DNA from 2 places in the Burkholderia sp. AU33423 genome. Region 1 is predicted to be linked to the other one. Evidence: riboswitches for the same ligand, from Rfam matches in the RefSeq annotation. Region 1 holds a riboswitch; the other holds the start of a gene.
What was found. Region 1 has a riboswitch for thiamine pyrophosphate ahead of thiC (phosphomethylpyrimidine synthase ThiC). Riboswitches for the same ligand answer to the same signal wherever they lie in the genome.

Region 1 (7,947 bases):
CGAATCCGCGTGACGCGTCACGTGCGATGCCGCGCTGCCCGACGCATCGCGGCCCGCGCATGCGCCGCGACCGCATGCCGCGCACCGCTCACGATCCGCCGAACCAGTTGTACCCCTGGTCGACCCAGTAGCCGCCCGGAAACGTATCGGTCACGAAGATCTCCATGATGTGCTTCGGATTCTTGTAGCCGAGCTTGGTCGGCATCCGCAGCTTCATCGGGAAGCCGAATTCCGGCGGCAACCGATGGCCGTCGTAGTCGAACGCGAGCAGCGTCTGCGGATGCAGCGCGGTCGGCATGTCGATGCTCTCGTAGTAATCGTCCGCGCACTTGAAGCCGACGTACTTCGCCCGCGTATCGGCGCCGGCGCGAGCGAGAAACGCGCCGAACGGCGTACCGCCCCAGCGGCCGATCGCGCTCCACCCTTCCACGCAGATATGCCGCGTGATCTGTTCCTCGTGCGGCAACGCATACAGTTCGTCGAGCGTCCACACGCGCTTGCCCGTCACGCGGCCGGACAGCACGAGCCGATACGTCGACGCGTCGACGTGCGGCACCTCGTCGATCCCGTAGTACGCGTTGAACGGGAACGGTCGCGTGATGTCGGCTTCGGTGTAGGTCGGCGCGAGCCGCTCGCCGCTGAACAGCCAGGCCTGCACGCGGTCGTTCATGCGCGACACCGTCTCGAGGAACGTGTTGACCGACGCGTCGTCCTTCAGCGTGCAGCCGGTCAGCATCGTCAGGCCGCCGAGCGTCAGCACGCGCCGGTTGAACAGACGCCGCGACGGCATCTCGAGCTCGCGGCGCACGTCGAGTTCGAGCGACTTCCGGTCGAGCGTCCAGCGCGAACCGTCGCGCTTGTATTCGGATTCCGACATGATGATTTCCTTCACCCGAAGTTGACGGGTCAGCGCCCGCGCAGCATCGCGAGCAGCGAGCGAGGCACCAGCAGCGCCATCGCGACATGAACGACAATGAATGCGACGAGCAGCGACATCGCCCAGAAGTGCACGACACGCGCGTTGTCGTAGCCGCCGAACAGTTCGCGCAGCAGCGGGAATTGCACGGATTTCCAGATCGTGAGCCCCGACAGCACCAGCACGACGAGATCGACGATCGCGGTCAGGTAGGCGGCACGCTGCACCGCGTTGTAGACGCTCAGGTCGGCGTGCGACAGCCGCCCGCCCAGCGCGGCACGGACGTCGCGCCAGATCGACGCCGGCGTGACGGGCAGCATCTTGCGCGCGAGGCGCCCCGTCGCGATCGACATCGTCAGGTAGAACAGCCCGTTGAAGACGAGCAGCCACATCGCCGCGAAATGCCATTGCAGCGCGCCGCCGAGCCAGCCGCCGATCGTGATCCCGTGCGGGAACGTGAACGGCGGATAGATCGGCGACGCGTCGTAGATGCGCCAGCCGGACAGCACCATCAGGATCGCCGCGAGCGCGTTGAGCCAGTGGCTCGCGCGCACCCACAGCGGATGGATGGGGCGCGCGGGCGGCGTGGCGACCGCGCGCCCGGTGGCGGGAACGGTTTGCATGATGAAGACTCCCGGTATGAGTCAACGGGACGGGACGAGATGCGCGCGGCCGCCGTGCGACGCACGCGCCGGCCGCGCCGCGTCCGCTTCCGTCAGTTCGACGGCGCCATCTTGTCGCCCGACGGCTTGCCCATCTCGTCGTGCGACATCTCGTCCTTCTTCATCGCGCCTTTCTTCATTGCATGCTTCTTCATGCCGTCCTTCTTCATCGCGTCGTGGCCCATTGCATCCTTGGCCATCGCGTCGTGGCCCATCGCATCCTTCGACATCGACGAACCCGGCTGCGAAGTCGCGTCGTTCTGCGCATACGCGCCCGTGGCGATCGTGGCGAATGCGGCGACGCAAGCGGCAATCAGTACTTTTTTCATGACATCTCTCCAAAACAACATGGGTTTAAGGAGCCGAATAGACGGACGACGTCGCGGGAAATGACAGCCGCTGCGAAAATTTTTTTTGAGGTTGCGCGAAAGCGCGTCATGCTGCACCGCTTTGCCGTGGCCGGCCAAGCCGGGAGGCCATGCGGCGGCGACGCGCGCTGCCATTTCGACGGGCCATCGCACCGCCCGCCATGCTGCGGCCGCACCGGGGCAGCCGATCCTCTCCCGGTTGAAACCGCCGCCAAGCCAGTGTATCGTGTGCGCTGCTAACGCGGGGGTCCTGCAATGCGCCCGGTCAAACAACCGGCATTGCGGGTGAGAAATACCCTTTGAACCTGATCTGGATAATGCCAGCGCAGGGAAGCGTACGGATTTCGCCGCCATCCTTCTGACGAAATCCGCCGCCTCACCAAGCCTCGTCTCCTGCTTAGCTCGAGCCCCACATACGTCAAGGGCTCCGGGCAAGCGCCGAAGCGCCTGTCCGGCGCTCACACAGGAGATTGCATGAACGCCAATCCGAAGTTTCTGTCCGCCGACGCTCATGTCGACGCCGCGGCCGTCGCCCCGCTGCCGAATTCCCGCAAGGTTTATGTCACCGGCTCCCAGCCCGACATCCGCGTGCCGATGCGTGAAATCACGCAGGCCGACACGCCGACCGGCTTCGGCGGCGAAAAGAATCCGCCGATCTACGTGTACGACACGTCGGGCCCCTACACCGATCCGGACGCGAAGATCGACATCCGTGCGGGCCTGGCCCCGCTGCGCCAGGGCTGGATCGAGGCGCGCGGCGACACTGAAGTGCTCGACGGCCTGTCGAGCCAGTACGGCCTCGAGCGCGCGGCCGACCCGGCCACCGCCGACCTGCGGTTCCCGGGCCTGCACCGCAACCCGCGCCGCGCCCAGGCCGGCAAGAACGTCACGCAGATGCACTACGCGCGTCAGGGCATCATCACGCCGGAAATGGAATACATCGCGATCCGCGAGAACCAGCGCCGCGCCGAGTACCTCGAGAGCCTGAAAGCGAGCGGCCCGAACGGCGCGAAGCTCGCCGCGATGATGGGCCGCCAGCACCCGGGCCAGGCGTTCGGCGCAGCAGCCTTCGGCGCGAACGCGCCGGCCGAGATCACGCCGGAATTCGTGCGCTCGGAAGTGGCGTGCGGCCGCGCGATCATCCCCGCGAACATCAACCACCCGGAATCCGAGCCGATGATCATCGGCCGCAACTTCCTCGTGAAGATCAACGCGAACATCGGCAACTCGGCCGTCACGTCGTCGATCGGCGAGGAAGTCGACAAGATGACGTGGGCGATCCGCTGGGGCGGCGACACGGTGATGGACCTGTCGACCGGCAAGCACATCCACGAAACGCGCGAGTGGATCATCCGCAACAGCCCGGTGCCGATCGGCACGGTGCCGATCTACCAGGCGCTGGAAAAGGTCAACGGCAAGGCCGAGGATCTCACCTGGGAAATCTTCCGCGACACGCTGATCGAACAGGCCGAGCAAGGCGTCGACTACTTCACGATCCATGCGGGCGTGCGCCTGCAGTACGTGCCGCTCACCGCGAACCGGATGACCGGCATCGTGTCGCGCGGCGGCTCGATCATGGCGAAGTGGTGCCTCGCGCACCACAAGGAAAGCTTCCTGTACGAACACTTCGAAGAGATCTGCGAGATCATGAAGGCGTACGACGTGAGCTTCTCGCTCGGCGACGGCCTGCGCCCCGGCTCGATCTACGACGCGAACGACGAAGCGCAGCTCGGCGAGCTGAAGACGCTCGGCGAGCTCACGCAGATCGCGTGGAAGCACGACGTGCAGGTGATGATCGAAGGCCCCGGCCACGTGCCGATGCAGCTGATCAAGGAGAACATGGATCTCCAGCTCGACTGGTGCAAGGAAGCGCCGTTCTACACGCTCGGGCCGCTGACCACCGACATCGCACCGGGCTACGACCACATCACGTCCGGCATCGGCGCCGCGATGATCGGCTGGTTCGGCACCGCGATGCTCTGCTACGTGACGCCGAAGGAGCACCTGGGCCTGCCGAACAAGGACGACGTGAAGGAAGGCATCATCACGTACAAGCTCGCCGCGCACGCCGCCGATCTCGCGAAGGGCCACCCGGGCGCGCAGGTGCGCGACAACGCACTGTCGAAGGCGCGCTTCGAGTTCCGCTGGGAAGACCAGTTCAACATCGGCCTCGATCCGGACAAGGCGCGCGAATTCCATGACGAAACACTGCCGAAGGATTCCGCCAAGGTCGCGCACTTCTGCTCGATGTGCGGCCCGCACTTCTGCTCGATGAAGATCACGCAGGACGTGCGCGAGTTCGCGGCGCAGCAGGGTGTGTCGGAAACCGAAGCGCTGAAAAAGGGGATGGAAGTGAAGGCGGTCGAGTTCGTCAAGACCGGCGCCGAAATCTATCACCGTCAGTAAGCGAATACGCGCTCCGGCGCTCCCCGCCGGATCGCCTCGCCAGGCACGAAGCCCGCTTTCGAGCGGGCTTTTTTGCGCATGCGGCGTGCCTGCCGGCCCATGCGAAACAATTGATTACGAAACCGCGCGAGCCTTAACAAGTCCTTACAGCAGCAGCGCGGGACGGCGCGTAGATTGGGGACATGCGCGGCCGCCAGCCGGTCGTGCGCCTTCCGTTCACTACCACAAGGACAACGATCATGAATTCGATTCGGCGTTTTGGGGTATACGCGCTCCTCGTCGCGACAGTAGCCAGCCTGTCGGCCTGCGATTCGATGTCGCGACGCCAGCGTGATACGGCAATCGGTGCGGGTGTCGGCGGCGTCGCCGGCGCGGCGATCGGCGGTAACGCGCTGTCGACGCTGGGCGGCGCGGCGGCTGGCGGCATCATCGGTAACCAGGTCGGCAAGTAAGCAGTCCGACATCGGCCGGCGGGGCGTCGTCGCCCCGCCGCAGGCCGCGCGGTTCAACGGCGTTTCCGCGGTGCGGAAGCGCCGTTTTCGTCTGTCGCGCCGCAACAGGCGCGGCCGCTCCACCCGGAAATGATCGGTTACCGTTTCTCATACCGTGTCATCGGTACTCGGCCTAAGCTTCAGGCATCTGCCGATAGCCGGCTCCGCCGGAGACACATCATGAACAGGACCTTCGTCGCCGCGGCACTTGCCTGCACGACGCTTGCCGGCTGCTATTACCCATACGGGTACTATCCGGGCGGCTATTACACGGCGGCGCCGGTGCCGGTACAGCCCGCGCCCGTATATGTCGATCCGGCCCCCGCCTACTACTATCCGGCGCCGGCCTATGCGCCCGCATGGGGCGGTTATTGGGGCCCGGCGCTGTCGCTCAATTTCGGCTTCGGCGGACGCGGCGGCTGGCGCCATCACTGATCTGATCGGCCGCGCCGCGCGTGGCGGGGCGTCCGCCGCCCAGCGGCAAACCGGCGAAATTGCCGTTTCTTGTCGTTTCATCCGATCATGAAACGACGGGGCGGTAACGCGGTGTAAGATTCCCCGCATCCCGTCCCCGCCCTCGCCGATCGATGTCACCCAAGAACGCTTTCCTGCTGACCGTGCTCGCCGCCCTGTGGGGCGCGTCCTTCCTGTTCATCCGAGTCGGCGTGGTCGATTTCGGCGTCGCGCCGCTGATGGCGTTGCGGGTGGGCATCGGCGCGCTGTTTCTCGCCGGCTTCGCGCTGACGCGCTTCAAACCCGCCGATCTCGGCGCCCGGCTGCGCCGTCATGCGTGGCCGTTGTTCGTCGTCGGCGCACTGAACTCGGGCATTCCGTTCTGCCTGTTCGCGTTCGCCGAACTGACGTTGTCGGCCGGCCTGACGTCGGTGATCAACGCGACGACGCCGCTCTGGGGCGCGCTCGTGGCCTACCTGTGGCTGAAGGACAAGCTGTCGCTGCCGCGCGCGCTCGGCCTCGTGATCGGTTTCGCCGGCGTGCTCACGCTCGTGTGGAACCAGATCGCGAATGCGCACGGCGAAACGGGCGCCGCCGCGACCGCCCTCGCCGCCGTCGCGGCGCTCGGTGCGACGCTGCTGTACGGCATCGCGGCCAACTACACGAAACGCAAGTTGACCGGCGTCGATCCGCTCGTCAACGCGACCGGCAGCATGATCGGCTCGACCCTCCTGCTGCTGCCGTTCGCGATCGCCACCTGGCCGGCCGCGCCGGTCAGCGCGCACGCGTGGGGCTCGGTGCTCGCCCTGGGCGTCGCCTGCACGGGCATCGCGTATTTCATCTTCTTCCACCTGATCGCGCACATCGGCCCGGCGCGAGCGATTACCGTGACGTTCGTGATCCCCGTGTTCGGCCTGCTGTGGGGCGCGCTGTTCCTCGGCGAACACGTGTCGGCCGTGATGATCGAAGGCTGCGCGATCGTGCTCGTCGGCACCGCGCTCGCGACCGGCGTGATCAAGCGGATTCCCGGGATCCGGCCGCGCAGCGGCGAAGCGACCTGACGATTCATTCAGGTGCACGCGCCGCCATCGTTCCGGCCGTGATGCCTGACGACCGGACGCCGACCGTTCATCGCCGCGCCGCGGAGGGTGCGGCAGCGCGACCGGCATTCCTCTGACGGCGACCTTCGCTCGCCTTTTGCCGGCCGCCAGGATTTCCCGCCTCGCATGCCATGCCATGCCATGCCATGCCACCGGATTGTCATGTGCGGCGGCGACGCCCGACGCTACGCGGCGGTCATGCGCGGCGCGCATGCGAGCGGCGCCGGCCGCAGTTGCATTCCCGCGTGCGTCTGGAGTTTCCCTGATACGCGAGCGGCCGCGTTCCCGTTACACTCCGAACACTTACCCGCAGAAGGCGGTCTCGATGTCCCACGTCCTTTCGCGTCCGCCGGCGCGTACGACTGCTTCAGCGTGGCGGCGCGCTGCCGTTCCGCCGCGCACTCCCGGGCACCGGTGACATGAAGCCCGCCCGCGACCTCTCGCTCGACTCCCTGCTCGAAAGCCTCACGCCGACGCCCGGCGGCTGGGTCGCCACCTATCGCACCACGACGTTGCGCAGCGTGTTCCAGCCCGTGCTGTCGATCACGCACAAGCGGGTCGTCGGTTACGAAGCGCTGCTGCGCGTCGTCGATTCGAACGGCGCACTGATCTCGCCCACCGCGCTGTTCGACAAGACGCGCGCCGACGCCGACGCGCTGCTGCTCGACCGGCTCGCGCGCTGCCTGCATACGGCCAACTTCGTCGCGCAGGGCATCGGCGACGGCTGGCTGTTCCTGAACGTCACGCCGCGCGTGCTCGACTCGGGCCTCGTGCAGCGCGAATTCGTCGAGGCGCTTTGCCGGCATTTCTCGCTGCCGCCGAACCGCATCGTGCTGGAAGTCATCGAACAGCCGGCACGCGACGAAGCCGCGCTCGCCCGCACGATCGACATGATCCAGCATCGCGACTTCCTGATCGCGATCGACGACTTCGGCACGGGATTCTCGAACTTCGACCGCGTGTGGCGCGCGCGACCCGATATCGTCAAGCTCGATCGCTCGCTTGTCGTACGCTCGACCGGTTCGGCCGACGATCGCCGCATCATGCATCACCTCGTGTCGATGCTGCATCAGGCCGGCGCGATGGTGCTCGCCGAGGGGGTCGAGAGCGACGACTCGCTGCAGGCGCTGATGGAAGCCGATATCGATTTCGTGCAGGGTTTTCAGTTCGGCCAGCCCGATGCATCGATCGCACATGCCAGCGCGGCAGCACCCGCGATGCTCGACGCCGCGTGGCAGCGCTTCATCGCGCGCCGGCATGCGCCGGTCGTCGCCGAGCAGCCGGGCTTCGACGCGATCGAGCGGCTCGTGCTGTCCGGCGCGGCGGCGTTTTCCGCAAGCGGCAACCTGCAGGACGCCGCGCAGCGCGTGTTCGCGGTGCCGGCCGCGCGCCGCGTGTTCGTCACCGACGAAACCGGCGAGCAGTTCCTGCCGTCGATCGGCGCGCGCGCCGACGACGGCCAGGCGGGCTTCACCCGCCTCTCGCCACTCTTCCCGGAAACCCACAGCAACTGGTCGCGGCGCCCGTATTTCCAGCGCGCGATCGCCGCGC
Region 2 (7,947 bases), on a different contig from region 1:
GTCGCCTGCGCGACATCGGCTTCGCGTTCGATCACGGTGACGTCGCAGCCTGCTTCGCGCAGGTGCCAGGCCGTGGTGACGCCGATCACGCCGGCGCCGAGAACGATCACGTGCATGCGGTTTCCCGAACGAAGAGGCCGCTCACGACGCGACGGCCGGATCGTCGACGAGCGACTTGCCGCGCGTTTCCGGCAGCACGAGCGCGGCGACGATCACGAGCAGGTAGCCGCCGCCCGCGACGAGGCCGATCGCTTTCACGAGCGACATCGACTGCGACAGCGCGCCGACGAGGATCGGGAAGAACGAGCCGAGCCCGCGGCCGAGGTTGTAGCAGAAGCCCTGGCCCGAACCGCGGATCGCGCCCGGATACAGCTCCGACAGATAAGCCCCGACGCCCGCGAAGATCCCCTGCACGACGATGCCGAGCGGGAAGCCGAGCAGCAGCATCGCGGTGTCGGTGATCGGCAGCATCGTGTACGCCATGCCGAGCGAGAACGAGCCGATCGCGAACAGGACGAACGACGCGCGGCGGCCGAGCCGGTCGGACAGGATCGCGCCGACCACGTAGCCGACGAACGAGCCGACGATCAGCACGACGAGATAGCCGCTCGTGTTGAACACCGACAGGTGGCGGACGGTTTTCAGGTAGGTGGGCAGCCACGTCGTGATCGCGTAGTAGCCGCCGAGCATCCCGGTGCACAGCGCGCTGCCGAACAGCGTCGCGCGCAGGTGCGGCGGCGAGAAGATCTCGAGGAAGTGGCCCGACACGCGGCCTTCGTCGCGCGCGCGGCGGGTGGCCGTGTAGATGTCGGGATCGCTGACGTTGCGGCGGATGTACAGGATCCACAGCGCGGGCAAGATGCCGATCCAGAAGCACGCGCGCCATGCGACCTGCTCGGGCAGCAGCGCGAAGAACGCCCAGTAGAGGATCGCGGCCGCGCCCCAGCCGAACGACCAGCTGCTTTGCACGGTGCCGACCGCCTTCCCGCGATGCTCGGGCGAGCGGATCGTCTCGGCCATCATGATCGTCACGACCGACCATTCGCCGCCGAAGCCGAAGCCCTGCAGCGTGCGCGTCGCGAGCAGCTGCCAGAACGAATGAGTGAAGCCGGACAGGCAGGTGAACAGCGCGAACGTCGCAATGGTCCACTGCAGTACGCGCACGCGGCCGTAGCGGTCGGCGAGGATGCCGGCGACCCAGCCGCCGAGCGCCGACGAGATCAGCGAGCTCGTCGCGATCATCCCGGCCTCGCTCTTCGTCATGCCCCAGGTGGCGATCAGCGTCGGAATCAGGAACGAATAGATCATGAAGTCGAACGCATCGACCGCGTAGCCGCCGAACCCGGCGTATAGCGTCCTGCGCTCGCGCGTCGACAGTTCGCTGAACCACTGGAATGCCTGCATGCTTGCCGCCCCCTCTTTTGTCTCGTCTCGTGCTCTGCCGTCTGGCGGCTATTTTACGGGCGGGATGCGGGGTGCCAAAAAGGTGAGTGCCGGTGCGTGGCGGCGCGGTGAGCGGTGAGGGCGATGGGCGTTCGTCCGGGGAACGCGTGATGGCCGATCCGATCGCGCCTGGGCGACAGGCAGGCCCGGGCAACGGTGACGGTCCACGCGCCGGCACGGCGCGCAGGCACATGCTTCAGAGCGTCAGGCCACCGTCGACATGCACGACCTGCCCGGTGATCTGCCGCGCGGCGTCCGACAGCAGGAACGCAATCAGCGCGGCGACGTCGTCGGGTTCGGCGATCCGGCCGAGCGGTGTCGCCTGTTCGGCCTGCGCCCATGCGGCGGCATTGCCGGCGCTCGGCCCGTGGTCCTTGCGCGTGAAGCCCGGCGCGACCGCGTTGACGGTGATGCCGCGCGCGGCGAATTCGGCGGCGGCGGTGCGCACCAGCGATTCGAGCGCGGCCTTCGCTGCGGCGGTGGCCGCGAACGGCGCATCGGCGCGGTAGCGGTGCGCAACGAACGAACTGACCGCGACGATCCGCGGCGCAACCGACGCTTCGAGCAGCGGCCGCGCGCGGCCCGCGAGCGCGGAGAACGCGCCGGGCATCGCCGCGAAGGCGGACGCGAGCGCGTCCGCGGACAGACCGGAAAAGGATTGCCGGGCGGCGAAGCCCGCGTTGGCGACCAGGTGATCGAGCCCGCCGAAGCGTGACGCGGTTGCTTCGACGAGCGACGCGGCGACGCCCGGCTCGCCGAGATCGCCGGTGAGCGTGACGCACTCCGCGCCGGCCGCCGTGCACGCGTGAGCCACTTCGGTGAGCCGGGCGCGCGCCGCGTCGTCCGCGCCGCGCGCGTGCAGGGCCAGCGCCATGCCGGGCGCCGCGAGCTGCCGCGCGAGCGCCGCGCCGATCCCCGAACCCGCGCCGGTGATCAGCGCAATTCGTGCGATGTGCGCGGCGCGTGCGCTCAAGCCGCGACCTTGTCGCTGTCGTTCACGCGCTCGACGTTGATCGTGCCGACGTGGAACGCGGCCAGCGATTCGCGGTGCGCGATGCTGACGATCGCGGCCTTCGGCAGCCGTTCGGCGAACAGGTGGTACAGACGCGCTTCGTTGTCGGCGTCGAGCGCGCTCGTCGCTTCGTCGAGGAACAGGAAGTCGGGCTTGTGCAGCAGCACGCGTGCGCCGGCCAGGCGTTGCTGCTCGCCGGGCGACAGCACGCGGGTCCAGTGCGCGGTCTCGTCGAGGCGGTCGACGTAATCCTCGAGGCGGCATGCGCGCAGCGCGTCGCGGCAGGCTTCGTCGCTGAACGCGTCGGCCGTCGCCGGATAGGTGAGCGCGGCCTTCAGCGTGCCGATCGGCAAGTAGCTCGTCTGCGGCACGAACATCATCCGCGCGCCGACCGGCGCGTCGATCGCGCCGTCGCCGAATGGCCACAGGCCCGCGAGCGCGCGCATGAACGTGCTCTTGCCGGAACCCGACTTGCCGATCACGAGCCAGCGCGAGCCGGGCTCGATCGTGACGCTGCCGATGTTCGCGAGCGCGTTGCCGTTCGGCAGCGCGAGCTTGAGCGACGACGTCGACAGCTTCGCGCCGTCGACGTAGTGCAGGTTGATGCCGCCGTGCTCGGTCGCGGGCGACAGGCTTTCCTTCAGGTGCGACGTGCCCATCACGCGCTTGAATTCGCGCAGACGGTTGACGGTGGCGCGCCATTCGACGAGGGTCGAGTAACTGTTGATGAACCACGAGAACGAATCGCTGACGGTGCCGAACGCGGACGAGATCTGCATCAGCACGCCGAACGAGAACGCACCCGCGAAATAGCGCGGCGCGGCGACGACGAGCGGGAAGATGATCGCGATCTGCCCGTAGAAGCTCAGCACGAACGTGAGCCGCTTCGTGTACTTCATCACGCGCCACCAGTTGTCGCGGATGCGCATGAAGAGGCTTTGCGCGTTGCCGGTCTCGGTCTTCTCGCCGTCGTAGAACGCGATCTGCTCGGCGTTCTCGCGCACGCGGATCAGCCCGAAGCGGAAGTCGGCCTCGACGCGCTGCTGCTGGTAATTGATCGACACGAGCGGATGGCCGACCTTCTGGATGATCAGTGAGCCGACCACCGCGTACAGCGCGGCCGCCCACACCATGTAGCCGGGGATCGCGATCGGCGTCGCGCCGAGCGAAATCGTCAGCGCGCCGGCGAGCGACCACAGGATCGTGATGAACGACACGAGCGTGACGACCGTCGACAGCAGGTCGAGCGACAGCGCGAGCGTGGTCGTCGCGAACGACTGGAGATCGTCGGTGATCCGCTGGTCGGGGTTGTCGGCGAGGCGGTCACGTTCGATCCGGTAGAACGCGCGATCGCCGAGCCACTGGCCGAGAAAGCGGTCGGTGAGCCACTGGCGCCAGCGGAAGCCGAGCATCTGCCGCAGATAGCGGCCGTACACGGCGAGGATGATGAAGGCGAACGCGAGCGCGGAGAACTGCATCAGCAGGTTCGGGAAGTCGTGGACGTCCTTCGACTGCAGCGCGTTGTAGAACTCCGCGTTCCACTTGTTGAGCCGGACGTTGATCCAGACCACGCAGAGGTTGATCGCGATGATCGTGACCAGCAGGCCCCATGCGATTTTCCATTCGGACGATACCCAGTAGGGCTTGATGAGGCTCCATGCGGATACCGGGCGCTCGTCCTGCGGCGCGTCGGAGGCGGAGCGGACGGGATCGATCGATTGGGTCATGTGCTTCCTGATGAGTAGCCGGCGCGCGGGCCGGGCGAAGCCGGGCGCGCGCCGCGATACGGCATGCCGGGACGCGGCGCCGACTGACGGCGGGCGTCCGGATGGTCGCCCGCGCGTCTTAAACGGCACTTAAGGCCGGCGGTGACGCGGCAACCGGCCGCTCGCGCGGCCGGCCTGCGGGCATTGTGCCAGAGCGGCGCGGCACGACGGCGAATTTGCCGCAAGGGGGACAGTTTGCGGCGCTTTCCGCTTTTATGGTCTAATGGCCGACGACGAAACAGGGGTGCTTCGTGGCGCGGCCGGCAGATGTTCCGGGCAGCGCGATGAGGCTGAGAAAGACCCTTCGCACCCGATCCGGGTAATACCGGCGAGGGAAGTTTCTGATCCCGCCGGGTCGCGCTGGCTGCCATCCCACATGGTCAGCGCCCTTGTCCCGCCCGGCCGGCCTTTGCTGCCGGTTTCGTCCTTTTGGGTACGCGCTTTGCGCGTTACGGAAGGAATGATGACCGCACAATCTTCAGTCTTTTGCATGGTTCCCGGTCCGATGCCGCGTGCGTTCGCGCGCGGCGGCGCGTGCGCGTCGACGCTCGTCGTGCGTGCTCGCGCGGAGGGCGCGCGATGAACGCCCGGGATTTCCGACCCGATTTCGCGGTGCTCGGCGGCGGCCTCGTCGGCCGCCTGATCGCCTGGCGGCTCGCCGGCGACGGGCATCGCGTCGCGCTTTACGAGCGCGGCGGCCCGGACGGCGAACAGTCGGCTGCGTGGATCGCGGCCGCGATGCTCGCGCCGCTCGCGGAAGCCGCGAGCGCGGAGCTGCTGATCACCGAGCTGGGCGCCGCGTCGCTCGCGCGCTGGCCGCAGTGGCTCGCGGAACTGCCCGAACCCGTCTTCTTCCAGCATCACGGCACGCTCGTCGTCTGGCATCACGCCGATCGCGCGGAGGCGCCGCTGTTCGAGCGGCGCGTGCGCGCGAACGCGCCGGCCGACCTGTTCGACCGCGGTTTCGTGACGCTCGCCGGCGCGCAGGTCGACGCGGCCGAGCCGGTGCTCGCGGGCCGCTTCGCGCGCGGCCTGCTGCTGCCGAACGAAGGCCAGCTCGACAATCGCCAGGCGCTGCGTGCGCTCGCGGCCGGCCTCGTCGAACGCGGCGTCGACCTGCACTGGCACGTCACCGTCGACGATGCGAACCTGCCCGCGGCGCATTTCACGATCGATTGCCGCGGGCTCGGCGCGAAACCCGCGCTGCCCGCGTTGCGCGGCATCCGCGGCGAAGTCGCGCGCGTGCGCGCGCCCGGCATCGGGCTCACCCGGCCCGTGCGGCTGCTGCATCCGCGCTACCCGCTGTACATCGCGCCGAAGCAGGACGATCTCTATGTGATCGGCGCGACCGAGGTGGAGGGCGAGGACATGTCGCCCGTCAGCGTGCGCTCCGCGCTCGAACTGCTGAGCGCGGCGTTCTCCGTGCATCCGGCGTTCGGCGAGGCGCGCATCCTCGAACTCAATGCGCAGTGCCGGCCGACGCTGCCCGATCATCGCCCGGCGGTGATCTGGGACGGCGCGTCGACGCTCGCCGTGAACGGCCTGTACCGGCACGGCTTCATGATCGCGCCGGAAGTCGCGCACGCGGCAGTCGCGGTCGCCGAAGCCGCGCTCGGCGGCGCGTTCGGCGACGCCGATGCATTCGCCGGGTGGCGCGACGCCGAGCGCTGGCCGACGCTCCTTCATCACCGCAACGACGCGCGCCAGCCGGCCTGACGCGCGCTGCCGATCGAATTCGACGAAGCCTCATGGATATCCAGATCAACCAACAGAACCTGACGCTGCCCGACGGCGCAACGGTGGCCGACGCGCTCGCCGCGTACGGCGCGCGTCCGCCGTACGCGGTCGCGCTGAACGGCAACTTCGTCGCGCGCACGCAGCACGCGGCGCGTGCACTCGCGGCGGGCGACAAGCTCGACGTCGTGCACCCGGTCGCGGGCGGCTGAGCGCCGCCGCGTTGTTCACGCTTCGTCCCCGCTCTTTCAGGAAAACGACATGACGTCCCTCACTTCCGCCGACGCGTTGACGCTGTACGGTGAAACCTTCGCAAGCCGCGTGCTGCTCGGCACGTCGCGCTATCCGTCGCTGCAGTCGCTGTCCGATTCGATCGCCGCGTCGCGGCCGGGGATGGTGACGGTCGCGTTGCGCCGCCAGATGACGGGCGGCACGGCCGAAGCCGGCTTCTTCGACCTGCTCAAGCGCCACGCGGTGCCGCTGCTGCCGAACACGGCCGGCTGCCAGACCGTCGCCGAAGCCGTGACGACCGCCCACATGGCGCGCGAGGTCTTCGGCACCGACTGGATCAAGCTTGAACTGATCGGCGACGACTACACGCTGCAGCCCGACCCGGTCGGCCTGATCGAAGCGGCCGCGCAACTGGTCAAGGACGGTTTCAAGGTGCTGCCGTACTGCACCGAGGATCTGGTGATCGGCCGGCGCCTGCTCGACGTCGGCTGCGAGGCGCTGATGCCGTGGGGCGCGCCGATCGGCACGGGCAAGGGCGTCGTGAACCCGTACGGCCTGCGCGTGCTGCGCGAGCGGCTGCCGGACGTGCCGTTGATCGTCGACGCGGGGCTCGGCGTGCCGTCGCATGCATGCCAGGTGATGGAGTGGGGCTTCGACGGCGTGTTGCTGAACACCGCCGTGTCGCAGGCCACGCACCCCGAAATCATGGCGCGCGCGTTTGCGCAGGGCGTCGAGGCCGGCCGTGCCGCGTATCTCGCCGGGCCGATGGATGCGCGCGAGACCGCGCATGCGAGCACGCCGGTCGTCGGGATGCCGTTCTGGCACCAGGACGGAGGCGGCGCATGAGCGCGCGTTTCGCCGATGCATTCTGGCCGCCGGCCGACGAACTGGCCGAAGCGGCCGAACGGATTCGCGCGCGGCTCGGCGACTGGCCGGGCGGGGCGGCGCCGTGGCGGCTCTGCGTCGCGGTGCCCGATTTGCCGGCCGATGGCGACGTGCTGATCGTCTCGGCTGGCGACCGCGCCGCGCAGGCGCGCGCGTCGGCCGCGTCCCGGCCCGCGGCGCCGGGCGCGGTCGCGATCGAATTCGACGAGCAGGGCGCGGTACTGCACACGGCGGGCGCGCGTTACGCGCTCGACGCCGCGCATCCGCTCGGGGACGACTGGATCGCCGCGCTCGCGGCGTTCCTCGATTGCGGCTTTGCGCCGATCGACGCGCTGGTGCTGGCGCTGGCCTGGCGCGACGGCGATGAAACCCGCGCCGCCGATGCGTGGCCGGTCGACGCCGCGCGGTTCCCGCGGGTCGCCGGGCTGCCGGCCGCGCCCGAACCTGCGTTCGCGCCGTGCCCCGCGCAACTCGGCCTGTATCCGGTCGTGCCGGACGCCGAATGGGTCGAGCGCGTGCTCGATTGCGGCGTGCGGACCGTGCAGCTGCGTGTGAAAGGCGCGACGCCGGACACCTTGCGGCGGGAAATCGCCCGCGCGGTCGCGGCCGGACGTCGCTATCCCGATGCACGCGTGTTCATCAACGATCACTGGCAGATCGCTGCAGAAGAGGGGGCGTACGGCGTTCATCTGGGCCAGGAAGATCTCGAAACGGCCGATCTGGCCGCGATCGCGCGCGCGGGCCTGCGGCTCGGACTTTCGAGCCACGGTTATTACGAAATGTTGCGGGCATTGCACGAACGCCCGAGCTATCTCGCGCTCGGCCCCGTGTACGCGACCGCGACCAAGGCCGTTGCTGCGCCGCCACAGGGCCTCG

Region 2: it holds a riboswitch for thiamine pyrophosphate, as region 1 does, so the genes downstream of both, CFB50_RS01935 (FAD-dependent oxidoreductase) here and thiC (phosphomethylpyrimidine synthase ThiC) in region 1, are expected to answer to the same signal.

The regions. Positions count from the first base shown of each region.
Region 1 is NZ_NKFH01000004.1:800,012-807,958, reverse strand. It holds gene CFB50_RS06430 (helix-turn-helix domain-containing protein) at 1-13, shown strand, start outside; gene CFB50_RS06425 (molybdopterin-dependent oxidoreductase) at 89-877, opposite strand; gene CFB50_RS06420 (cytochrome b/b6 domain-containing protein) at 907-1,539, opposite strand; gene CFB50_RS06415 (pentapeptide MXKDX repeat protein) at 1,632-1,907, opposite strand; TPP riboswitch at 2,180-2,296, shown strand; gene thiC (phosphomethylpyrimidine synthase ThiC) at 2,421-4,352, shown strand; gene CFB50_RS06405 (glycine zipper 2TM domain-containing protein) at 4,592-4,804, shown strand; gene CFB50_RS06400 (hypothetical protein) at 5,024-5,278, shown strand; gene CFB50_RS06395 (DMT family transporter) at 5,431-6,357, shown strand; gene CFB50_RS06390 (sensor domain-containing phosphodiesterase) at 6,816-7,947, shown strand, end outside.
Region 2 is NZ_NKFH01000003.1:75,831-83,777, forward strand. It holds gene CFB50_RS01910 (D-amino acid dehydrogenase) at 1-116, opposite strand, end outside; gene CFB50_RS01915 (MFS transporter) at 142-1,404, opposite strand; gene CFB50_RS01920 (SDR family NAD(P)-dependent oxidoreductase) at 1,640-2,416, opposite strand; gene CFB50_RS01925 (ABC transporter ATP-binding protein/permease) at 2,413-4,182, opposite strand; TPP riboswitch at 4,452-4,575, shown strand; gene CFB50_RS01935 (FAD-dependent oxidoreductase) at 4,801-5,937, shown strand; gene thiS (sulfur carrier protein ThiS) at 5,970-6,167, shown strand; gene CFB50_RS01945 (thiazole synthase) at 6,217-7,032, shown strand; gene thiE (thiamine phosphate synthase) at 7,029-7,947, shown strand, end outside.